Regions from separate parts of the Paenibacillus sp. B2(2019) genome, predicted to be linked through region 1. Evidence: predicted binding sites of a transcription regulator. Region 1 holds the regulator's gene; each other region holds the start of a gene.
What was found. Region 1 encodes Rex, which represses fermentation and respiration genes when NADH is low (regulators of the CRP and FNR family bind a similar motif). Its sites were predicted from a motif close to TTGTGAAATATTTCACAA; they were not measured.
Positions count from the first base shown of each region.

Region 2: adhE (bifunctional acetaldehyde-CoA/alcohol dehydrogenase) is a predicted target of Rex. The motif match lies at 4,181-4,198, and genes of this name have one in related genera.
Region 3: PAENI_RS08290 (cytochrome ubiquinol oxidase subunit I) is a predicted target of Rex. The motif match lies at 5,481-5,498, and genes of this name have one in related genera.

Region 1 is NZ_VTZR01000024.1:453,812-461,807, reverse strand. It holds gene PAENI_RS23400 (AAA family ATPase) at 1-1,194, opposite strand, end outside; gene PAENI_RS23395 (hypothetical protein) at 1,187-1,729, opposite strand; gene PAENI_RS23390 (cell wall elongation regulator TseB-like domain-containing protein) at 2,138-2,656, opposite strand; gene PAENI_RS23385 (amidohydrolase) at 2,825-4,126, opposite strand; gene PAENI_RS23380 (redox-sensing transcriptional repressor Rex) at 4,113-4,766, opposite strand; gene dinG (ATP-dependent DNA helicase DinG) at 4,898-7,759, opposite strand; gene PAENI_RS23370 (tetratricopeptide repeat protein) at 7,896-7,996, opposite strand, start outside.
Region 2 is NZ_VTZR01000024.1:193,249-201,244, reverse strand. It holds gene pflB (formate C-acetyltransferase) at 1-1,231, opposite strand, end outside; gene adhE (bifunctional acetaldehyde-CoA/alcohol dehydrogenase) at 1,485-4,106, opposite strand; gene PAENI_RS22140 (ABC transporter substrate-binding protein) at 4,507-5,970, opposite strand; gene PAENI_RS22135 (carbohydrate ABC transporter permease) at 6,103-6,975, opposite strand; gene PAENI_RS22130 (carbohydrate ABC transporter permease) at 6,977-7,897, opposite strand.
Region 3 is NZ_VTZR01000010.1:48,298-56,293, forward strand. It holds gene PAENI_RS08255 (YycH family regulatory protein) at 1-1,047, shown strand, start outside; gene yycI (two-component system regulatory protein YycI) at 1,086-1,826, shown strand; gene PAENI_RS08265 (MBL fold metallo-hydrolase) at 1,841-2,650, shown strand; gene PAENI_RS08270 (hypothetical protein) at 2,616-2,825, opposite strand; gene PAENI_RS08275 (S1C family serine protease) at 3,201-4,445, shown strand; gene PAENI_RS08280 (cold-shock protein) at 4,865-5,065, shown strand; gene PAENI_RS08285 (cold-shock protein) at 5,158-5,388, shown strand; gene PAENI_RS08290 (cytochrome ubiquinol oxidase subunit I) at 5,612-7,006, shown strand; gene cydB (cytochrome d ubiquinol oxidase subunit II) at 7,003-7,996, shown strand, end outside.

The DNA of each region.
Region 1 (7,996 bases):
TTCAGCAGCGGCTCCACCAAGTGCAATCATAATCTGATCTTCGAGATAATCTTTGGTGTACAAATACTGCTCCTGCTGAGGATTATGTCGCACATAACCAAGGGCTTGCCCACGCGGAGTCAGCGTAACCTGACTAACGCTTCCGGGACGAAGGAGCTCTGCCATGATGGCATGTCCCAATTCATGAATAGCGACTCTCTTTTTCTCTTCGTGATTTGTTTCTCTATCCGTTTTTTCACCCATCATTACCTTGTCAATCGCCATCGACAGATGCCGCTGCTCAACTTTCGTCAAGTCCTCACGCATCATATAAATCGCTGCCTCATTCATGACACTTTCAAGCTGAGCACCGGAAAAGCCATAGGCTTCTTCAGCAATTTTGTCGAGACTCACCTCTGTATGAAGAGGCTTATTCTTCGCATGCAATTCGAGAATCGATTTGCGGCCCTTTTTGTCAGGCATGTCCACTTGAATATGACGGTCGAAGCGTCCAGGACGTAGCAACGCCGAATCAAGCATTTCTTTCCGGTTTGTTGCAGCTACCAGTAGAATACGCGGTGTTTCGTTATTATAAATACCATCCATCTCAGTCAACAGCTGATTCAAGGTCTGATCATATTCACGCTGCTGGCCGCCTTCACGTTTACCGCCAATTACGTCAATTTCATCAATAAAAATAATGGCACTCTGTTTATTTTCCTTAACAGCACGGTTACGAGCATCCTTGAACAAATCGCGGATCCGGCCGGCCCCGACACCTACATACATTTCTACAAATTCACTGCCTGATGCAGCCACGAATACAGAGTTTGTATAATGCGCAGCTGCTCTGGCCATAAGGGTCTTACCTGTTCCTGGAGGGCCAGTGAGTAGAATCCCTTTCAAAGGACGAATCCCAAATTTACTGATCTCCTCATGCCGGATCAAAAAATCAAGTGCCTCACGAAGCTCTTGCTTCGCATTGTCTTGCCCACCAATTTCTTCAAAAGTGAGCTTTGAAGGCCCTTCCTTCTGGCGTTTCTTCCCCGCACCAGCGTTCACCGTAAGCCCGCCACGCAAATGAGCAATTATAAGTAATGCAGTAAGCATTCCAGCTGCTATAACAATCGGGAATATATTAATACCTAAAAAAGCCATGAAAATAAACAGCACAGGAATAAATCCGAGTAAAATTTCTTTAAGGTACTTAGGCATTATTCCATACCCCCAAGGTCGCAGGTTTTCGCGGCAAAATAATAAACTTGCTTTCTTTTCCATTACTCAAGCTTACGTACACATTGTTGTCGTCGATATCAGTAGATGCTATCACATCTTTAAATTCCGTATTTTGCTGTTTCAATCTATCAAGTTCTGTAGGTATAATCGTATATTTACGGCTCTCCATGGCTTCAGCTACAGAGAACATCGCTTTATCCCAGTAATCATCCAATAGTTCACTTGAATTTTGCTCCACATCGAGTTTAAGTTTACGTCCTTCAATCACTGATTTTCCTTCTTTGGATACATACGATACTAGATCACGTAAATTCGTGCCCGGCTGCAAATCAAGTTTCAAAGTGACCTCATCGCGGTTAATACTAATATGTGAAGTATTTACTCCCTCAAATCCAGTTACAATCTTTTGGAGCGGTTCCTGTAAAGCAAACTGACGATATAAAAAGAATCCTCCGAATAATAGCATAGCCGACAGTAGAGACGTTATCAGTACAGGTACAAGACGTAATTTCAAGAAACGTCCTCCTCTCAAAGATGAAAAAATGTAAACAGAATGATCCAAAGTCATAGCTGCTAAGAGCTCATCAGAGCCTGACGTTCTACTAACACTGTTCTAATTACAAACAGTAGTATATCACAGGTGTATATACTATATTGAAAAAAAGTGTGAAGATATTTAAAATTTTATTTTTTAATTCTTTCCATTTTATTTAATTTATTGATTTAATTCGACAAAAAAAGGGCTGTTACTCTTAAATAACAGACCTTTTTTCGTATGAATCTTTAAATCCCAATATATAAAATCTACTCTTATAGTATATCACAGTTAGTGTACTTATAGTATATCAAATAATATGTCATTTTAAAAAACAAGCGAACCATAAATGGTCCGCTTGTTTCTCCTATAATGCTTTTGTTTAATTTAGCGGCTAGGTAAACTGTAACCTTCACCCATTCGAGCCCCATCTGAGAACCGATAAAATTGATAATAATATCGACCGCTTTGTTTATAAAAAAGCTGCCAAGCATACTCCCCGTTATATACTCCTGGCAACAACCGCTCAATGCTGATGTCCGGAAGATCGGCTTTTATAAGGCTACGCATTTTCGCTTCAGAGGTTCCTTTACTTAGTTCTTCAGCATATACTGCGTCGGTTCCTTCAGCAAACTTCCCGTCTACAGTAAAACGTACCCAAACCATCAACTCGGTCCCGGCTTCATTCTTCCCTGTTAAGACCCAGTACACCGCATTTTCATCCCACACGGATTTCTGCGCTTTGGTTACCTCTGTCAGACCAGCACTGGTTTTAGCGACATCCTTAGCGATATCTCGCTCGTTCCATTGATCTTTCATAATATAAGCATAGAACTGGATAAGTCCGAACAGAAGGAGCAGAATCAGAACTGACCCCAGGAGGATCCATTTTTTCCTTTTCTTCAAGGTACAGCTCCCTTTCTAGTAATATATCTTTTTTGATTATATAACACACCTGTGTGTTTATCCAAAGTTTCATATCCAATTCAATGATCTATTATCAGAAACACAAAAGGCTGTAACTTTGCAATCGCAGAAAGTCACAGCCTTTCAGTTATTCGTTATGATCTTAGACTATCGTTTAAGCAGTCCATCAAATGATTCTTGCGCCTTACGACGGATTGTTTCCTCATCTAGCGTTACACATTCTCCATGTTTTACAACCTGTTTACCATTCACCCATACATGCTCAACGTCCTTGGCGCTGGCAGAGTATACAGCATGAGACAACAGATCTGTGTGTGGTAGCAAATGCGGCTGGTCTATATCAATCGCGATAAAGTCCGCTTTCATGCCAACAGCGAGTCTACCCACATCATTTAAAAAGATAGACTTTGCGCCATACTCTGTAGCTATACGCAGCGCTTCCGGAGCTGGAACAGCCGTCGGATCACCACTTACACCTTTATGGATGAGAGCTGCAAGACGCATCTCTTCAAACATATCCAGGTTATTATTGCTTGCCGCACCATCTGTACCCAGTGACACCTTCACACCAGCCTTTAGAAGATCCGTCACCCGAGCCACTCCACTAGCCAGTTTCAGATTACTTCCTGGGTTATGAGACACGCCTACATCATGACGAGCCAGTATCTCGATCTCTTCATCATTCAAATGAACACCATGTGCAACAATAGACGGACGTGTGAACATTCCAAGCTTCTCTAAATGCGCTACAGGCCGAAGTCCGTAATCCACCACATTCTGCTCCACTTCGCGTTTGGTCTCGGACATATGGGTATGCATCGGTAAATCCAAATCATGTGCCGCTTGTACAAACTTAACAAAGAAGTCCGGTGGGCAAGTATATGGGGCGTGTGGCGAGATCATCGTCGTAATTCTGCCGTCAGCCTTACCATGCCAATTTCGTGCAAAAGAAATCGCTTCCGCAAGCTTGTGATTTTGCAATTCCTCTGGGCATAATCCGATTACGCCTCTCATCAGTACGGAACGGATGCCTGATAATTCGACTACCTCTGCTACTCGGTCCATATGATCATACATATCCAAGAAGGTTGTAGTACCACCTTTTAGCATTTCCAGTACCGACAAGGAGGTTCCCCAGTATACATCTTCTCCAGTGAATTTCGCTTCCATTGGCCACATCTTCTCTTGAAGCCACACCTGAAGTGCTAAATCATCTCCATAACCACGAAGCAATGACATTGCCGCATGGCCATGTGTGTTTACCAGACCTGGCATTAACAGCAGACGACTGCCATCAACAACTTGCACATCATCTTCCATTAAAGGCTCTTCTTTTCCTATGTAAGTGATCAAATCATCTTCAATAGTCATGTATCCGCTCAGAACCGGCTCATCCGTTCCCGGAATAAGAAAACGCCCGCCCTTAATAATCGTTTTACTGCTCTTCATTTCCGGTTTCTTCCTTTCCGTCTTTCAAATAATAAGCAAGGCTTTGCAAATCCGTTGTAAAATCGGCAGCATGAACCCGGATATTCGATGGTGTTTTTAGAATCACTGGTGCAAAATTCAAAATCGCCTCAATGCCAGACTCAATGAGAATATCTGCTACATTCTGCGCTTCTGAATCAGGCACAGTAATTATCCCAATTCGAATACCTTGCTCACGAACCGTCTGACCAAGCTCCTCCATCGGTTGAACGGTAAGAGAGTTGATTTTCCGCCCTACCTTAGGTGCATAGGAGTCAAATATAGCGGTAATCTTCATAGTATCTTTCAGATAAGCATTGTAATTAGATAATGCATGTCCAAGGTTACCGGCTCCTACTAAAGCCACATTCAATTGTTGATCCAGCTTCAGAATATGACGGATTTTTTCAATAAGATAAGTTACGTCATACCCGATACCTTTTCTACCAAAGTCTCCAAAATAAGCTAAATCTTTACGAATTTGAGCAGGATTTAAATCAAGTTTTTGTCCTAGTTCTTGTGAGGAAACGGTTAATATTTCACGTTTCTGGAGATCATTCAAGAAACGCAAGTACACAGGAAGTCTGCGAACAACGGCTTCTGATATTTTATCCGATTTCATAATTTACCTCCTAATTTAAGTGATATTCTGTTCAAATCCTATCGAAATATCTGCACCTCGTCTCAAGGAAGAGCGGTATTCTTATACCGCCCTTCCTTGTAGAGTGATTAATAAGATCGATGACGTTCTTTTCAAGAAACGCCTCCGTCTTCCAACCACTCCGCTATACGAGGAACCATTTGATCCGTAAGCATATGCTCCATTTTCGGGCCAGGCAACGAATAGAGGAAATACTTCCCATAGTGAGATTCGATCACCCTTGTGTCATACACAATAACAATACCCCGATCTTGCGCTGTCCGTACCAGCCTCCCAAATCCTTGCTTGAAGCGAATAACCGCCTGAGGAACAGACAACTTCATGAACGGATTCTTTTTCTGGGCTTGTAATAACTCAGACTTCGCTTCCGCTAGGGGGTGGTTTGGCGGTTGAAATGGGAGCCTCACGATGGCCAAGCATGTTAATGCTTCACCTGGAATATCTACACCCTCCCAAAAGCTGCTTGTTCCTAACAGTACAGAAGCTGCACTGTCCTGAAAACGGCGGATCAGCTTGCTACGGCTGCCCCCCTCCACGCCTTGACCTAGCACCGTGATCTCTTGTGAGGCTAGAGCCTCTTTCAGAGGATCGTAAACCTGGCGTAGCATCTTGTAAGAAGTAAACAGGACAAGCATCCGCCCACGTGTTGTAATAGCTGCTTCTGCTAGTGACTGTACGAGTGTATCGACAAATCGTGCATCGCCTACACTCCCCTTCACACTAGGGAAATCCCGCGGAATAACTAACAGCGCCTGCTCCCGATACTTAAAGGGAGAAGGCAGGAGTGATGTCATCAGACGTCCCTCTTCCGCAGCTTCATTAAGTCCGAGATTATCAATCATAAACTGGAAAGATTTATCGACAGAGAGTGTCGCCGAAGTTAGCACGATACTTTTCTTCTTGTCGAAAAACAGCTCCTTAAGCTGAGTACTAACATCAACAGGAACGGCATACAACTGTAGCGATTTACTGCGATAATTTCCATTCGCCTCCAGCCAATATACTACATTCTCATCATTTAATCCCATAAAAAACCGTACTTGCTCACGTATAGAAGCTAAATCCTTAAATAAGCCGCTAATATCGGTAACTAGACTATCTGAGGAAGATTGACCTTCTTGATCTCGCATCTCATTAAGCATTTTATCACCTTTACGGATAATTTCGCTTAATGTCAGATTCATAGTATTCTCTAAAGCAACCAATTCATCCCAATCTTTCGGTTTACGGGTAGGAAGTAGCCGCATGACTAACTGGCCGGCTTCTCCCGCCGCTGCATCGCTACGTTCCGGCAAGAGGCTGAATAGTTTATCACTAAGCAGATCCCAGGTTTCTTTTACGGTAAGCAGGTCCGGATAGATTCTATCGATCACTCCGCTCCATTCAGAAGCTTCCTCACTGCCTGATGACTGAAGCATTTGGCGAAGTGTAGGAAGTTGGCCATTTCGACTATCCTTATAAAGACGCGATAGTGTATGTGCCACCGTGAAATGTTTCATATGCATGCCTAAATGCTTGCCAGCCACGTCCTCCAGATGATGGGCTTCATCTATTACAAGATGTTCATAAGCCGGAAGTAGTTGATGCCCAGCCTTAACATCTGCGAAAAGCTTAGAGTGGTTCGTAATAACCACGTCTGCAATACCAGCTTCATGCTTAGCCCGATGATAATAACACTTACGGAACCAAGGACACGAGCGACCCAGACAAGAATCGGTATCGCTTGCCACCGTCTCCCAAAAATCTCCGCCACGTCCACTTAGATTGAGCTCTTCGTCATCTCCTGATTCACTTTGTGTCAGCCAAACGATCATCTGAGCCGCAGTAAGCGCATCTTCCCTCGGACTTATAAAGTCTTTTTTATTAATTTTATGTTCGAACTTACGAAGACACAAATAATGCCCTCTGCCCTTAAAAATTGCAGCTTTAAATGGAAAAGGAACTACCTGCGTTAACAAAGGAATATCACGCTCACGCAATTGATCCTGCAGATTAATAGTATGAGTGCTGACCATGACTTTTTCATTAGTGCGTACGCTTTGGTATATGGCAGGCAATAAATAACCAAGGGATTTACCGGTTCCTGTCCCTGCTTCGATCAATAGATGCTTGTCTTCGGCAAGTGCCGTCATCACCTCATTGATCATAATATCCTGAGCTTCTCGGCTTTCATACTGTGGCAAAGTTTCTTTAAGTCGTTTCGTTACTTCATCCATATAATCTGTAAAAGATAAATTGTGTAGTGGATTCTCAGCATGCTCGTCTCGAGGTGGAGCTAATTCATTCCAGTCTCCTACAGCAAGCGCTAATTGACGATAGAAAGTCAGATCACCTTCGGGCTGAAGCGTCTCCGCTTCCCGTTCACGCAGCAGACCATCAAAATACCAACCCAGATCACTATCCTCTTCCGTAAACAGCTCACAGAGTCTCTGAATCGTCAGCAGAGGCAAATCGTAGAGCTCCTCCAGACATTTCAGCAATACAAGAGCAGTTGCGAGTGCATCACTGTCTGCCTGATGCGGACGATCATGCGTCACTCCAAAATGTGCACTAACTGATCCTAGTTGATAGGATGTGAGGGAAGGAAAGCAGATTTTCAGAAAATCAATCGTATCTAAAATCCGCCCTTGAAATGGTAAATACCCACATCGGTCTAAAGCATTTTGCAAAAAATGGAAGTCAAATGCGACATTATGCCCTACAAGCACAACATCATCCAAGAGTGGGACAAGCTCCATCATCATCTCATCCAGCTCAGGTGCATCCTTTACATCATCGTCGGTAATCCCCGTTAGACCAGTTATAAAAGGAGGTATCGGCGTTCCGGGCTTGACGTAGGAACCATATACCCGGGAGATGGACCGGTCTTCTTCTATAATTGCAAGGCCAACCTGGATAATTTCACCCACGGATTGGGTTCCCGTTGTTTCAAAATCAAGCACGGCAAATTTCATTATAATTCTATTCCCTTTCAATTGAGACTCTTAATCAGCATAACAGAAGTTGCGAAAAAAGGCGATGCACACCACTGGTTCAGGGGATGCATCGCTTGAATGAAAATGCGGAATAATAAACCGTAAACGTAATAATTTACAATAATGAAACAAGCTGATTTCCGAAATGAAGCTTACCTCCTCGGCGGCGGCAAACCTCCAAATTAACGGTTGGTTCAGGAAGTGCCGGGTCAAGTT
Region 2 (7,996 bases), 260 kb from region 1:
CACCCCAGTATGGACGCATTAGATCGTCATTTTCATACTGAATTGCACTAGTTTCGATAGAAACCTTAGCACAATATTTTTTGAAGCCTTCAGGCAATCTTTCGGACCAAAGTACAGTTAAGTTTGGTTCCGGAGCTGGACCCAAGTTGTACAGGGTGTTCAGGAAACGGAAGCTGTTCTTGGTAACACGAGTGGTTCCATCTTCAGCCATACCACCGATGGATTCAGTTACCCACGTAGGGTCGCCAGAGAACAAGTCATTATAGTCAGGTGTACGCAAGAATTTCACGATACGCAGTTTCATTACGAAATGATCGACAATTTCTTGGACTTGTTCTTCAGTCAAAGTGCCTTCTTCAATATCGCGTTCTGCATAGATGTCTAGGAAGGAAGAAACACGTCCCAGGGACATCGCTGCACCATTTTGTTCTTTAACTGCTGCCAGATATCCAAAGTATACCCATTGAGTAGCTTCTTTGAAGTTCATCGCTGGTTTGGAAATATCCATGCCGTGAGCAGCTGCCATTTCTTTCAATTCGCCCAGTGCACGAATTTGCTCGGACAGCTCTTCACGTAAACGAATTACTTCTTCTGTCATGGAGTCAACTTCAAGCTCAGCTAGTTGTTGCTTTTTGTCTTTAATCAAGAAATCAATACCGTACAGAGCAATGCGGCGGTAGTCGCCGATAATACGTCCACGGCCGTAAGCATCAGGAAGACCTGTGATAACGCCGGATTTACGTACTGCTCTCATGTCTGGTGTATATGCATCAAATACGCCTTGGTTATGCGTTTTGCGAATGTTCGTGAACATGTCAACGATGTTTTGTGGAAGCTCGAAGCCATAAGCCTTCGTAGCATCAACCATCATCTTGATCCCGCCGAACGGCTGGATGGAACGTCTGAAAGGAGCGTCAGTCTGCACGCCTACAATTTGTTCCTTGTCCTTGTCAATGTAGCCTGGAGCATGTGAAGTGATTGTGGAGACAGTATCTAGGGAAACATCCCATACGCCGCCTCTTTCTCTTTCTTCCTTGCTCAGTTGGGAAATAATCTTCCATAGTTCAGTTGTGTTACTAGTAGGACCTACGAGGAACTCTTCGTTACCTTCATAAGGCTTAATGTTACTAGCGATAAAGTTGTTAACGTCAACTTTCTTGGACCATTTACCTTTTGTAAAACTTCTCCAACCGGATTTCACTTCATTTACTTCTTTTTCAATCACCGACATGCTAAATCCCTCCATCTATATTTATTATATTTGTAGAGATCGCGGGCTTGAAGGTTGATCCCGTGTCTCGTGATCCCCAAAAAGATGTGGTTGTTCCAAATTTCACAATCAACATTTCATATGTGGGACCGTTGTTTATATAAACATTCTAGTTTATTTTCTATAAAAACACTGTGACAAATATCACCTTTCGAGTGATATTTGTCACCTTTATCTAAGTCCACAACTATCCTATTCTCTATTTAACCACTTATTAATTATCAAATCTTCCGTAGAACGCATTACGGTATACATCAGCAAGCTCAGATACCAGTGGCAGCTTAGGATTGGCAGTTGTACATTGATCTTCAAACGCACGGTCAGCCAAGTAATCTACACGGGATTCGAAGTCCTTAGGATCAAAGCCCAGTTGTTGGAACGATTCTTCGATGCCCAATTTTTTATTCATATCGCGAATAGCATTGATCAGGCTAGTTACACCTTCTTCAGTTGTGCGAGCTGGCAATCCCAGAATACGGGCAATTTCAGCATAACGCTCATCAGCTACGAAGTGCGAATATTTAGGGAACGAAGCGAACTTCGTAGGTTTTTTAGCATTGTAACGGATAACGTGTGGCATAAGGATCGCGTTAGTACGACCGTGAGCAGTGTGGTACTGTCCGCCCCATTTATGCGCCAAACTGTGGTTAATACCCAAGAATGCATTGGCAAAGGCCATACCAGCAAGTGTTGATGCGTTATGCATTTTCTCACGTGCTACTCTGTCGCCTTCCAGCGCCGATTTTTCAAGGTATTGGAATACCAGTTGGATCGCTTTAATAGCTAGACCATCAGTGTAGTCACTCGCCATAACTGATACATAAGCTTCGATAGCATGTGTCAATACGTCCATACCTGTATCAGCAACAGCAGTTTTTGGCAAGCTGTATACGAACTCTGGATCAATGATAGCCACATCTGGAGTTAACTCGTAGTCAGCCAAAGGATATTTAGTGTGCTGTTCAGTTGTTTTATCGGTAATAACTGCGAAAGATGTTACTTCCGAACCTGTACCCGAAGTAGTTGGAATCGCTACAAACTTAGCTTTGTTACCAAGTTTAGGGAATTTGTATACCCGTTTACGGATATCCATGAATTTTTGTTTCAGACCATTAAAGTCTGCGTCTGGATGTTCATAGAATAACCACATTCCTTTTGCAGCATCCATTGGGGAGCCGCCGCCAAGTGCGATAATGCAGTCCGGTTGGAATCTGTTCATCATTGCAGTACCTTTTTCAACTGTAGTTGTCGATGGATCTGGTTCAACTTCAGAGAACACTTCGATAGCTACAGGAGTTTGACGTTGACGCAGGTAATGTTCAACTCTTTCAACATATCCAAGCTTAACCATCATTGGGTCAGTGATAATTGCGACACGTGTGATATCAGGCATTTTGGTCAGGTACTGAGTAGCGCCTTTTTCGAAATAGATCTTGTCAGGTACTTTAAACCATTGCATATTCACGGTACGACGATTCACCCTTTTCACGTTGATCAAATTGATTGCTGTAACGTTTTGCGACACGGAGTTACGTCCATAAGAACCGCAGCCCAGAGTCAACGAAGGGATATTAGTGTTATAGATATCGCCGATCGCACCATGTGTGGAAGGCGAGTTAACGAGAATACGTCCTGTTTGCAGACGGTTAGAGAACTTCATGATTACTTCTTCATTGTTGGAGTGGATAGCCGAGCTATGTCCCATACCACCAAATTCAACAATTTGAGCTGCGCGTTCGATACCTTGATCTGCATTCTTAACTTTGTAGCAAGCAAGAACCGGGCTTAATTTTTCAGCGGAAAGTGGATATTTAGTGCCTACACCTTCAAGTTCTGCTACCAGAATCTTTGTGCCGGCAGGGACTTGAATGCCACACATTTCAGCAATCTTCACTGCGGATTGACCTACGATTGCTGGGTTAACCGCACATTTATCTACATTCATTGCTCCACTAGTCAGTTTGGCAGCTTCTTCTTTATTCACAAAGTAGCAGCCATTAGCAATCATCTTTTTCTTCACTTGATCGAAGATTGGTTCTTCGATAATAACAGCTTGCTCGGAAGCACAGATCATACCATTATCAAATGTTTTAGAAAGAATGATGTCCGTTACGGCTTGATCAATATCCGCGCTCTTTTCAATGAAAGCAGGTACGTTACCAGGGCCTACGCCAAGTGCTGGTTTACCACAGCTGTAAGCTGCTTTTACCATTGCAGAACCACCAGTTGCCAAGATAAGAGCAACGTCTGGGTTGTTCATCAATGCGTTTGTCTTGTCCATTGTTGGCATTTCAATCCATTGGATACAGTTCTCAGGAGCGCCAGCTTTCACGGCAGCATCATGAAGAATTTTTGCAGCAGCTGCACTACACTCTTGCGCAGATGGGTGGAAACCGAATATAATAGGGTTCCGTGTCTTAATCGAAATCAACGCTTTAAACATCGTGGTGGATGTAGGGTTGGTTACCGGTGTGATACCCATAACAATTCCGACGGGTTCAGCAATTTTTTGGAAGCTATCATAAGCGTTGTCTTCAATAACGCCTACTGTTTTATCGTATTTAATTCCGTGCCAGATATATTCAGTTGAGAAGATGTTCTTCGTAATTTTGTCTTCGTATACGCCGCGTCCAGTTTCTTCTACGGCCAATTTTGCGAGGTACATATGTTTGTCGAGTCCAGCCAACGCCATTGCATGAACGATTGTGTCAACTTGCTCTTGGTCTAGCGCCATGAACGCCTCATGCGCTTTTTTTGCTTTATCCACTAAATTCTGAATATACTCTTCAGCGGTAACTTGTTTAACTTGGGCGGCGACTTCGTTCTTAACTGCCATCTCCCTCGTCCTCCTGTCAATTTTTAGTTGTTTTTCTCTACACATTTATCTTATCACATGATTTCCACCTTGTATAGTGAAATCTTTCACAAAGTATAAAGTTTTTTTGATTTGTTTTCAAAGCGCTTTCATTCGATCATATTATAGTCTTTTTACCATTTTATGTGCTATAAAACCCTTTAAATCTTAGAATTATACTTTAATAAGCAAAATTTCAGCTCCTTTTTATTCCATATATCTAAAATCAGTACACAAAAATATATTCTCTTCATCACAGTCAATTACGATTTTCCTACACTGTAATAATTTCCAATTGATTATCACTATTTCTGAAGATTTATAAATTTATAAATCTTCACAACAAAAAACCGACCCCAAAGGGGCCGGTTTTTGCATTAGACTATTCCGCTTTAATCGTATCAAAGAATTTCTCTTGCACTGTTTTAGCTGCTGCTTCTAACTGGCTCTTGGAATCCGTTCCTTTTTTGGAGAACAGCTCTTGAATAACATTGGACATGGTTGCGTAATAGTCCTGTGTGTTGTATTGAGCTTCAGGTTTACCATCCAAAAGTCCCATAATGTCAGGGCTATATTGGTATACATTTGTGTACTTGTCATAAACCGCTTTGGTCTTCTTACCAAACTCAGAATCAGCTGAGTAGTAGTCTAAGAGTGGCGGGATAAAGTATTTGCCATCGGTTGTACGTTGTTGAAGAATTGCATCCAGTGCTTCCAAACCTTTGTCAGAGAAATAATCAAAAGTAATGTAGCGGAATGCCATTTCTTGTTCATCTGGCGTAGCATTTGGATTAATTACTAGATAGTCACCACCAAGTACCCCTGTGTGCTTTCCGCCTTTTTCCATAGCTGGCATAGGATACGTAAGCACATCCTCAGGTTTCAGTCCACCTTGGTTCAACGCTTGCTCGATAACGCCATCAGACCCGGCCATTACCATTGCTGTACGACTTTGTTGGAACGCACCTACAGCATCGCCCCAACCAAGTGCCCAGTCCTGAGGAATCGCGTTAGCTTCCCATCTAAGTTTCTTGTAGAAATCCAGTGCTTTAACGCCAGCATCGGAATTAAATGTAGCTATAACCTTACCGCCTTCAATCTTTTGAATCTCTCCGCCAGCTTCAAATAGGAAATTGGTCCAGTTCCAACCTGCTTCGTTCCCCTTACCCATTGGAGCAATACCGGAAATCCCTTTTTTGGCATCAGCTACACCTTTAGCCGTATTCAGCATATCATCCCAAGTCCAATCCATAGGCGGAATGGCTACGCCTTTTTCATCCAGCATTTTTTTGTTGATCATAGTGGTTGTTACATAACCTTTTTGTGTTACTCCGAAAACTTTGCCGTCGATGATAAATTGATTTTGAAGCACGGTGTTAATTTGATCTTTAAATTCATATTTGTTCCATAAATCTGTGATGTCAGCAACCCAGCCCTTTTCAACCAGGAATTTAGCTTCTGTAGCAAAAGTATTAAAGAAGGTTGGTGCTTCATTCGCAGCCATTTTAATTCCGATTTCACTTACATTGTACTGCCAGTCGTCTTTAACAATTTCTACGTTCGGATATACCTCTTGGAAACGTTTGATTTTGTCGTCTTCCTGTGCTCTTATTTCAGTCAGGTCAGGTGTTGGATAGTGAATCTTGATCGTCACTTTTCTTTGAGTAATGTCATCCACTGGCGCATCCATAGCGGCTGCTGTGTTATCCGTTACCGCATTTGTTGGCGCAGCAGATGCTTCCCCGCCTTTGTTCCCCGCTGTGTTTCCGTTATTGTTGCCGCTGCAAGCAGATAGCATCGATCCGGCTACAAGTACGCTTAGTAGAACGCTAGAGTACTTACGCATTGAAACTCCCCTTTTCAATTCATAATTATCTTACATATCGATCATAAATTAGAAACCGTTTACAAACGAGGTGTATTTATATTCCTTTCATGTGCATGTTTACGATCCGTGGATAAATTCGTCGATAATTGCTTATCCTTTCACTGCCGACAAAGCAACCCCGCGCATAATGAATTTCTGGAAAATCAAGAAGACAATGATTGGAGGCAAGGATACTATAAACAGGATTGCAAATTTAATATTAGTATTGAGTGCTTTCACATTAATAACGTATTTATAAATGGCTGTCGCAAGCGTATATTTCTCTTCACTGTGCATAACCAGAGATGGCCAGAACCAGTCATTCCATGCAGTAGAAAAGATAAAGATCGCTAATGTAGCAAAAATCGGAATGGATAATGGCACGGCAATGGAGAAAAAGCTTCTCGGCTCAGAGGCCCCATCAATTCGTGCTGCTTCAAAGATTTCTGGATGAATCCCGTCAAAAAAGTTCTTTAACAATAGAAAGTAGAACGTGTTCGCTCCCGCTGGCAACCAGAAAGCCGCATACTGATTCAGCAATCCGAGCTCCTTCAAATTGACAAAGTTCGGGATCATGTAACTGGTCGCCGGAATAAACAATGTCATCAGGAAGAAGAAGTAAATAGCTCTTTTGTAAGGAACATTCATACGAGAAATACTAAAAGCTGACATTCCCAATACGACAAGCGTCACGACCATATTCCCTAAAAAGATATAAATGGTGTTTCTAAGGAACATGGGTAGATCAATGTAGTTCATCGCGTCTTTAAGGTTGCTGAAGTGCCATTCCTGAGGAAAAAAATGCGGCGGGAATGAATTCACCTCTTGATTCGACTTCAACCCGTTGAATAACGTCATACAAATCGGGTACAGCATGCTAAAAACCATAACCAAAATGACTACGCACATCAACCCATAAACAATCTTATTACTTGTTTTTTTCAAATCGTGTTCTGAAAGAATTCCTCTATCTGCGCTTTTCATCTTAGTAGTCCTCCTTGTTAAGCTTGAACTGTAAAATGCCCAAACCACCTAGGACAATGAACATTAACATGCCAAGCGCAGTAGCTGTTCCATAATCGAGTCTTGTAAATGCATATTTCACGATCAACAGCGCATAGGTAAGCGTAGTATTATTTGGCCCGCCATCAAGCAGCGCCATCTGTGACTGATATCCTTGTGAAGTACCAATAATTTGCAGGATCAGCATCAAAAAGATTAAATTACGCAGTGAAGGCAATGTGATGTACTTTATACGTGCCCATATACCTGCTCCATCAATCTCAGCGGCTTCATACCAATCTCTTGGAATGCTGAGTACAGCAGCTAAGTATATTAGCATCCCTGATCCGAACTGCTGCCATGTTTCCATAAACACAAGGGAAATCATCGACCATCCTGTATCTGTTAAGAAGGCAACCTGATCCACACCCATTGTGCCTAGTAACGCATTAATCGGGCCCACCGGATCATAAAGCCATCTCCACAGTCCATAGAGAACCACACCAGGCATTACGAAAGGAAGGTAAGCCGCTACACGTACAAAGCCCCCAAACTTTCTCAGCTCCGAGATCATGATAGCAAAAGCAATCGGAACCCAAAAACCGATAATAAGACATAGAAACATGTAATACCCAGTGTTCTTTAATGCGGTCAAAACATCTGGATCACTAAGTGCTCTACTGTAGTTCTCAAAGCCTACAAAGCTATTACCTTTCACAAAATCAACATGGTAGAAGCTGTACAGTAAGCCTTTAAAAATTGGAACCCACAAGAACATAATAAAAATAATTACGGCAGGTACGAGGAACATATATCCCCAAAAGTTTTTCTTCCAGCGGTTTTGCTTGTACGGTGTCCCCTTCAGCGTCGCCGGGTTTTCGGTTACTACTGCGGTTTGATTCATCAGGCTCCCTCATTCCATTGTTCTATCAGCATTTTTCGCAAAATGCTTCCTACCTTAAATTGTAGGAAATGAGGGTTGTACTGAACATGTCTATATCTA
Region 3 (7,996 bases), on a different contig from region 1:
TTGATTATGAATCGGTTAAAAGGGCGTGGATTTGAAAGCTTCCAGCGGCACTCGGTACAGGATTATGATTGGGATAAGATTCGAAATGAGAATCCGGGGATTGAGCTTTCGTTCGGATCCGGCATTCCGGTAACGTTACTGCAGCGGGTTATGCAGTTGTCACCAGATTCCCTATTTGAAGGAGAAAGCATTGATCGCATTTGGATCTATAACATTAAGAATGACTCCAAAGCGCATGCCATTTTCTTCAGTACGAGAGGCGACATTATATATGAAGCGGCAAAAGCGGATTTAACTGTGCAAGACGTGCAGCAGCATGTGGATTTCGGCAAGAACTGGACGCCTTACAAGTCCGTAGATGGTGATTATTATGTGCCAGACAGCAAGATTTCTCTGGTTCAGGTTGAGATGCCTTCAGGCATGTATACCATAGAACAAATGCAGAACAATCTTTTCTTCGATGTTGGAAGCACTAGATATATTCGCGAGAAAAATGGCTCGGAGATTTATACGGATAGCAAACGGAGTCTTCAGGTCGATAAGGAACGGAATTGGATGAGCTATAGCGATCCTGCCGCACTTCCAGCCGGAGACAGTACACCTGCCAAGGATGCGCTTGAAGCTGTAGAATTTGTGAACCAACATGGTGGATGGAATGGAACCTATCGTCTTGAAGCCACCGAGGAGGGGAGACAGGAGAGAAAGGTCTCTTTTCAACAATATTATGGCTCCTATCCATATGGCTCCTATCCGATCATGAGTAACTCGCAGCTGCAGTATGGTGTAATTAATCTGGAATTGCAGCAAGGCACCGTATCCTCTTATGAACGCTCGTTAATCTATATTGATGAGAGTAAGGCAGAGAAGAAAATCGTAGAGCTATCTGGAGGCGTGGAGCTAGAGAATCAATTGTCTGCGGTTAGCAAAACTTCGGCAGTGAAGGATTTAACGCCTGCGTATGTACCTGTAGTGAAAGAAGAGAAGCTGCAACTACTTCCAGTCTGGAAGGTTACGCTTATTGACGGCAGCGTTCTTACATTAAATTAATGTACAAGTTGTTCATATAACATTTAGGAGGTAAGGGTATGGATTGGGGAAGAGCCAAAAATGTACTAATTTGCGCCTTTTTAGGTCTAAATCTGCTGCTATGTTATCAGCTGTGGATTGATTTGCGCGATCAGGTTAGTGCCAATCTCGATTTCACTTCCCTGTCCGAAGAAACCCAGGCGGTCATGGAGCAGAAAGGGATTCGTGTGTTGTGTCCCATTCCGGCTTCTACCCCGCAGCTTCCTAATATAACTTATCGATATTCTGCTGAAGAGCAGAATGAACCACCCATTAAATTAGATGTTCCTATAGACAGTAAGCTGATCTATTCTTCCTTCACTGACCTTAGCAAGGCGCTTGAGAGTCAAATACCGGATATCGCAAATTATCGTTTTGATTCTCAAGAAAGTGAAGTTGGGAAGTTCGTGCTTCACCCGCTAGTTCAGAATCAGTGGTCGCTATTCCGAGTTAGGTTAGAGTTGATTAATAGTGATCAGAAGATTGTAGCTTTCCGCTCACCTAAGATTGAGATAGGGGCAAGCAGTAGCGATAAGGAACAGAAGGTACTGCCGGCATCGCAAGCGCTTAGCAGTTTGATTGAAAAATATTTTCCGGCAGACTCCGTAGTAAAGGAGATTGAGCTTGGTTATTATGGTGAGTTGTTCAACTCCGAAAGTCAGGTAGCGTCGCCAATGTGGCGGTTCATGCTGGAGAACGGCAATGCCTATTATGTGGATGCTATAAGTGCGGACATCATCAGTCCGAAGACAACAGATTAGAAGGAGTAAGGAAAATGGGGATTTCATTTACAGTACTGTCCAGTGGTTCTACCGGAAATGTAACGGTGGTTCGGAACGGGGAGACAACACTTATGATTGACGCGGGACTAAGTGCCAAGCGGATCGATGAGCTGTTGGCCATGCGCGAGCTAACGGGTAATGATATAGACGGGATTCTAGTCACACACGAGCATTCCGATCATATTAAAGGACTCGGGGCAATGGCCCGTAAATACGATCTTCCGATTTATGCGAACACCAATACCTGGGGAGCCATTGAAAAAGGCATTGGAAAAATACCCGACTATAACCGAATCATTATGGAGTCGGGACAGCATAGGGATTTTGGTAGTCTGCGTGTAGAATCGTTTGCAATTTCTCATGATGCGGCGGAGCCGGTGGGTTACAATTTTTATGATGGAAAAGAAAAACTGTGTGTAGCTACAGATCTGGGATATGTTAGCGACAAGGTAAGAGATGCGATTTCAGAGGCGGACGTATTGGTGCTGGAGGCGAATCATGATATTGAAATGCTGAGGATGGGACGTTATCCGTGGAATACGAAACGACGTATACTTGGCGATATGGGTCACCTTTCTAATGAAGCAGCCGGAGCAGCACTAAGTGAAATTCTCACAGGACGGACTAAACGTACCTATTTAGCGCATTTAAGCCGGGATCATAATATGATGGATTTGGCTAAAATGTCGGTACGTTGCGCAATGGAGGATCGGGGCTGTTTCTTTAAAGATAGTGAGTTTAAGCTTTGCGATACGTATTATGACCAACCTACGCCATGGGATAAGTTGAGCCAGTTGTCATAAGCTGATCAAGCTCGGCAGTCTTTCGTTCTAATTCTTGGCGGGAGATCAGGCCTTTATCGATCATCAATTCGATCATAGCACTGAAGGCAAGGGTCATATGGTAGTGTTCATCCTTCAAATCGCCAAGCTTACCGATAAACTCCACCAGATCCATACTTGTGGAAAAAGAATTCATAATTATACCTCCTTATGTAGTAAAAGCAGAACTCGAGTTGTAAAAAATTCGCAGGCTTTTTACCTCAGGAAAATCACGAATTGAGGGTTGCCTGTGATACAATTATAGACGTGATAAGCAAACTCTAAATTTATGGAACCTTTCTATTAGTGTAGTCTTTTAAGTTGCAAAATATTCCTAGTAGAGAAGATATATTGAAAGATTCTAAAATTCTTTCGATTAACTGAAACTATTGTGTGGTTAATGGATAAAGTGAAACTTTTTAGTGATTGTTGGAGTCTAAAGGATGCAGAGGTATATGCTTGGAACGTGATTGCTAGAGGTTCAGGTTTTTAGATACTGTGAACGGTTGGCAATAGAAGGGGGAGATTTTCGGTGGGATTGTTTGATGACGATTTCTATTCAACTAAAGTATCACGGTCCAGAGGGGATGAAGCATCAAAGGGATCATTTGCTAACCGCAAGCATTCTGTGCGAAGATCGCGCAAGGGCTTATCCACTTGGCAAATATCCGCCGTCTGCTCCTTAATCAGTGCTGTGGTGGCAGTGTTTTTATTCAGTATGCTTACTGGACAAATGAGTCACGAAACTGCCCCGAAGTCGGTAGTAACAACTGGGGAGGTTGCCCCAAGCAGAGATCCGTTTGACCGTATCATTCAAGCCGCTGCTACGGTTCGTCCTGCAGTAGTAAGTATTATCAACCATAAAGAAGATAATAAAGAATTGAACATTCTGGATGAGTCAGCATTAGGCTCTGGAGTGATTTATAAAAAGGTAGATAATAAAGCATTTATCATTACTAATAACCATGTCATCGAAGACTCTAGCAATCTTGAGGTCGTAACAGTAGATGGCGAGACACGTAAAGCTACACTTGTTGGAACGGATAAAGTGAGTGACATCGCGGTGCTTTCTATTGATGCCAAGGGTATCAATACAATCGCAGAGCTCGGGGATTCCTCGAAGCTTCGTCTAGGTGAAACGGTCATTGCCATCGGAAACCCGTTGGGACTTGGTGACACATTGACTTCAGGTATTGTCAGCTATACTGAACGGAAGGTTCCCGTATCCTTGAATCAGGACGGCGTATATGATTGGGAGCAAGAGGTCATTCAGACCGATGCGGCAATTAATGAAGGCAATAGCGGCGGGGCGCTTGTGGATCTGGATGGTAAAGTCATCGGTATTAACACGATGAAAATCTCCGATGCAGGTGTAGAAGGGCTGGGTTTTGCTATTCCAGCTAACCATGTGATAGATACCGCTAATGAACTGGCTGAGAAAGGGCGGATTGCCCGTTCCTACTTAGGCGTATATTCGGTAGATTTAAACAATCCTTACATTCCTCTCGCAGAGGACCAACGCAAGGAGCTGAACCTACCGAACAATGTTAAGGATGGGGTTGTCGTTCTGGATGCTGTTGGACCTGCACAAGAAGCGGGAATACAGTTCAATGATGTAATTACGAAATTTAATGATGAACCTATTACATCCACGCTTTCCCTTCGCAAGTATTTATATAATCAGACGAAGATTGGTGAGGATCTGAAGATTACCTATTATCGAAATGGGAAAGTCAATCAGACTACAGTAAAACTTCTTGAAAAACCAGAGGAATAATATGCTGGAAGTCGGCATATAATGATATAGCAGTAATGACAAGTAGAGCGGACTACCCCTTCGGTTGAGAAGGTAGAGCTTCCTGAAATAGCGATACTCTGTATCGCTATCGGGGATCTATTTCTTCTAAAGTTTTGATAAATATGGCAATTATAAGCTGATTTAATCAATTTTGGGCTGACTGGCAACCCTTACATTGGAAGGTGATACTTATTAGGGTAGAAACGGATATATACGGATGCCAGCTTGCCTTTGCTAATCAGGTGTGGTAATATGATATCAATCATACATTTAGTCCCTAATTTTCGCATTGAAAAGGGCTGTTATATTCGGTAATACAACCTTTTTCAATGTGTGAATTTTTTCTTTGTTTGAAGATAAAAAGAACATATTAATTTAAATTTGTGGAGGTAACACACATGCAAACAGGTACAGTTAAATGGTTCAACGCAGAAAAAGGATTCGGATTTATCGAAGTTGAAGGCGGAAGCGACGTATTCGTTCACTTCAGCGCAATCACTGGCGACGGCTTCAAAACTTTGGACGAAGGCCAACGCGTTGAATTCAACGTTGTTCAAGGCAACCGTGGACCACAAGCCGAAAACGTTGTAAAACTGTAATAATAGAAGAAACCGTCCCAGCTTGTGAAAGTTGGGACGGTCTTTTTATATCTAGTTAGTCACTATTGACTTACAGGATGGGAGGAACGGCAATGAACTACCGGAAGAAACCTTTGGAAGAAATACCGGAAGAAAATACCGCGATTTGGGCGTGTACCAATGATGGATGCAACGGATGGATGAGGGATAATTTCGCATTTGAACATGCGCCTTCTTGCCGTCTATGTGACTCTCCAATGGTTCGCAGCACGAAGATGCTACCACAATTGCTTAATTCGAATGGCGATCTCAAATCGCTGAAGAAGGGTATTTCCATTACCTAACCAATGCCTTTATGAGTCAAGCTTGTTATAGAGCAGTGAACAACTTCAAGACGGTTAAACCGTCTTATTTTTTTTGCTTTTTTTAAGGTAAATTGTGATTTTTGTCACAAATCATTTGAATTTCACCGTTAAAAGTACCTCTTTGTGTGACATTTATCACAAAATGACGTCTAAATTTTTGACACAATATAATTAACGAAAAGGGGAGAAGGAAGGGAAAAATATGGATACAGTAATGCTGTCGCGTATACAATTTGCGTCGACGACAATATTCCACTATTTCTTTGTACCGGTATCAATCGGACTAGCGCTCTTGATTGCGATCATGGAGACCATGTACGTTAGAAAAGGCAATGAAGAGTACAAAAGAATGGCACAGTTCTGGGGAAAGCTGTTTCTCATCAACTTTGCAGTAGGGGTAGTTACAGGTATTTTGCAGGAATTTCAGTTCGGGATGAACTGGTCTGATTATTCACGTTTTGTGGGTGATGTATTCGGGGCTCCACTTGCAGTCGAAGCATTGGCAGCTTTTTTTCTGGAGTCTACTTTTATTGGCATCTGGATATTCGGCTGGGACAAAGTGTCCAAAAGAGTGCACTTGTTATCCATCTGGCTAGTAGCTTTCGGTACGATGTTATCCGCTTTCTGGATTCTAGCAGCGAACTCCTTTATGCAGCATCCTGTGGGATTTGAGATAAATAATGGACGGGCAGAAATGAATGATTTCTTCGCGCTCATTACGAACGGACAATTGCTGGTTGAATTCCCGCACACGGTTCTTGCTGCGTATGCAACAGGCGCCTTCCTCGTAACGGGTATTAGTGCGTATAAGATATTGAAGAAACAAGATGTATCTTTCTTTAAGAAATCTTTTCAAATTGCAGCAATCGTAGGTATCATTTCTTCTATTGGTGTAGCCGTGGCAGGCCATGCGCAAGCACAGTATTTGGTTGAGACTCAACCTATGAAGATGGCGGCTTCCGAAGGACTGTGGGGTAAGAGTGGTGACCCGGCACCTTGGACCGTATGGGCAAACATTGATCCTGAGAAGCAAGAAAGTACTGGAGAATTTCAAATTCCGTATATGCTGAGCTTCCTTTCATACAGTAAATTTTCCGGTGAAGTTAAAGGTATGCTTGAGCTGCAAGCTGAGTATGAGCAAACCTATGGCCCCGGTGACTATATCCCGCCTGTACGTACGACATTCTGGAGTTTCCGGATCATGGTTCTAGCAGGAACATTGATGATTGTACTGGGTATGTACGCAATGTATTTAATGTGGCGCAAAAAGATGGACCGTCCAAACACTTGGTTTATGCGGTTTATGTTATGGGGACTATTGCTTCCTCCAATCGCGAATACAGCGGGTTGGGTCATGACCGAATTCGGGCGTCAGCCATGGACAGTATTCGGACTGATGACAACGGAAGACAGTGTATCGCCTAATATTACGAGTGGTCAGGTTCTATTCTCTGTTATTTCTTTTACAGCGATTTACGCCATTCTCGGATTAGTTCTAATTGGTTTGTTTATGAAAGTGATTAAAAAAGGTCCTTATGCGATGGATAACGATCACGGGGATTCGCATGATCCATATAACGAGGAGGGCGCCCAATGATGTCTCTTAATGAATTGTGGTTTGTGCTCATTGCAGTTCTGTTTATAGGGTTCTTCTTCCTGGAGGGTTTCGATTTCGGCGTAGGGATGGAAACACAAATTCTCGCTAAGAATGATACAGAGCGCCGGATTCTGATTAACTCGATCGGACCCTTCTGGGATGGAAATGAGGTATGGCTAATTACAGCCGCGGGTGCAATGTTTGCGGCTTTCCCTGAGTGGTATGCAACATTATTTAGTGGATTTTACATTCCCTTTGTCTTTGCTTTATTAGCTTTGATTGCACGTGGTGTTGCTTTTGAATTTAGAGGTAAACGGGATTCCGTAGCTTGGAAAAAAACTTGGGATGTGTGTATCTTTTTCGGCAGCTTCCTCCCACCGTTCCTCCTTGCTGTGGTGTTCGCCAGCTTCATCAAAGGTTTGCCGATTGATGGGGATATGCAAATGTACGCAAGTTTTACAGATATCGTAAATGTGTATACCGTAGTAGCTGGTGTGACTGTTGTCCTTCTTTGTTTGGTACATGGTCTCATGTTCACAACGTTGCGTACAGTGGGAGATCTACAGGCTCGCGCTCGAAAAATGGCGCAAAGATTGCTTTTGCCACTTGGGGCCTTATTGCTTGCTTTCGTGGTAATGACTTATTATATGACTGATATTTTCGAACAACGTGGTTTAGTTCTTATGATTATAGTAGTGCTGGGAATTATCGCGTTCATATTATCGGGTTATTTCATGACGAAGAAGAAGGATGGCTATGCTTTTGGTATGACAGGAGCGGTAATAGCATTGTCCGTAACTTCTATCTTTGTAGGATTGTTCCCACGTGTTATGATTAGTTCAATCGATCAAGCCTTTAATTTGACAATCACCAATGCGGCTTCGGGACATTACTCTTTAAAGGTAATGACGATTGTGGCACTGACCATCCTTCCATTCGTATTGGGATATCAAATTTGGAGTTACTTTGTCTTTCATAAACGCGTTCACG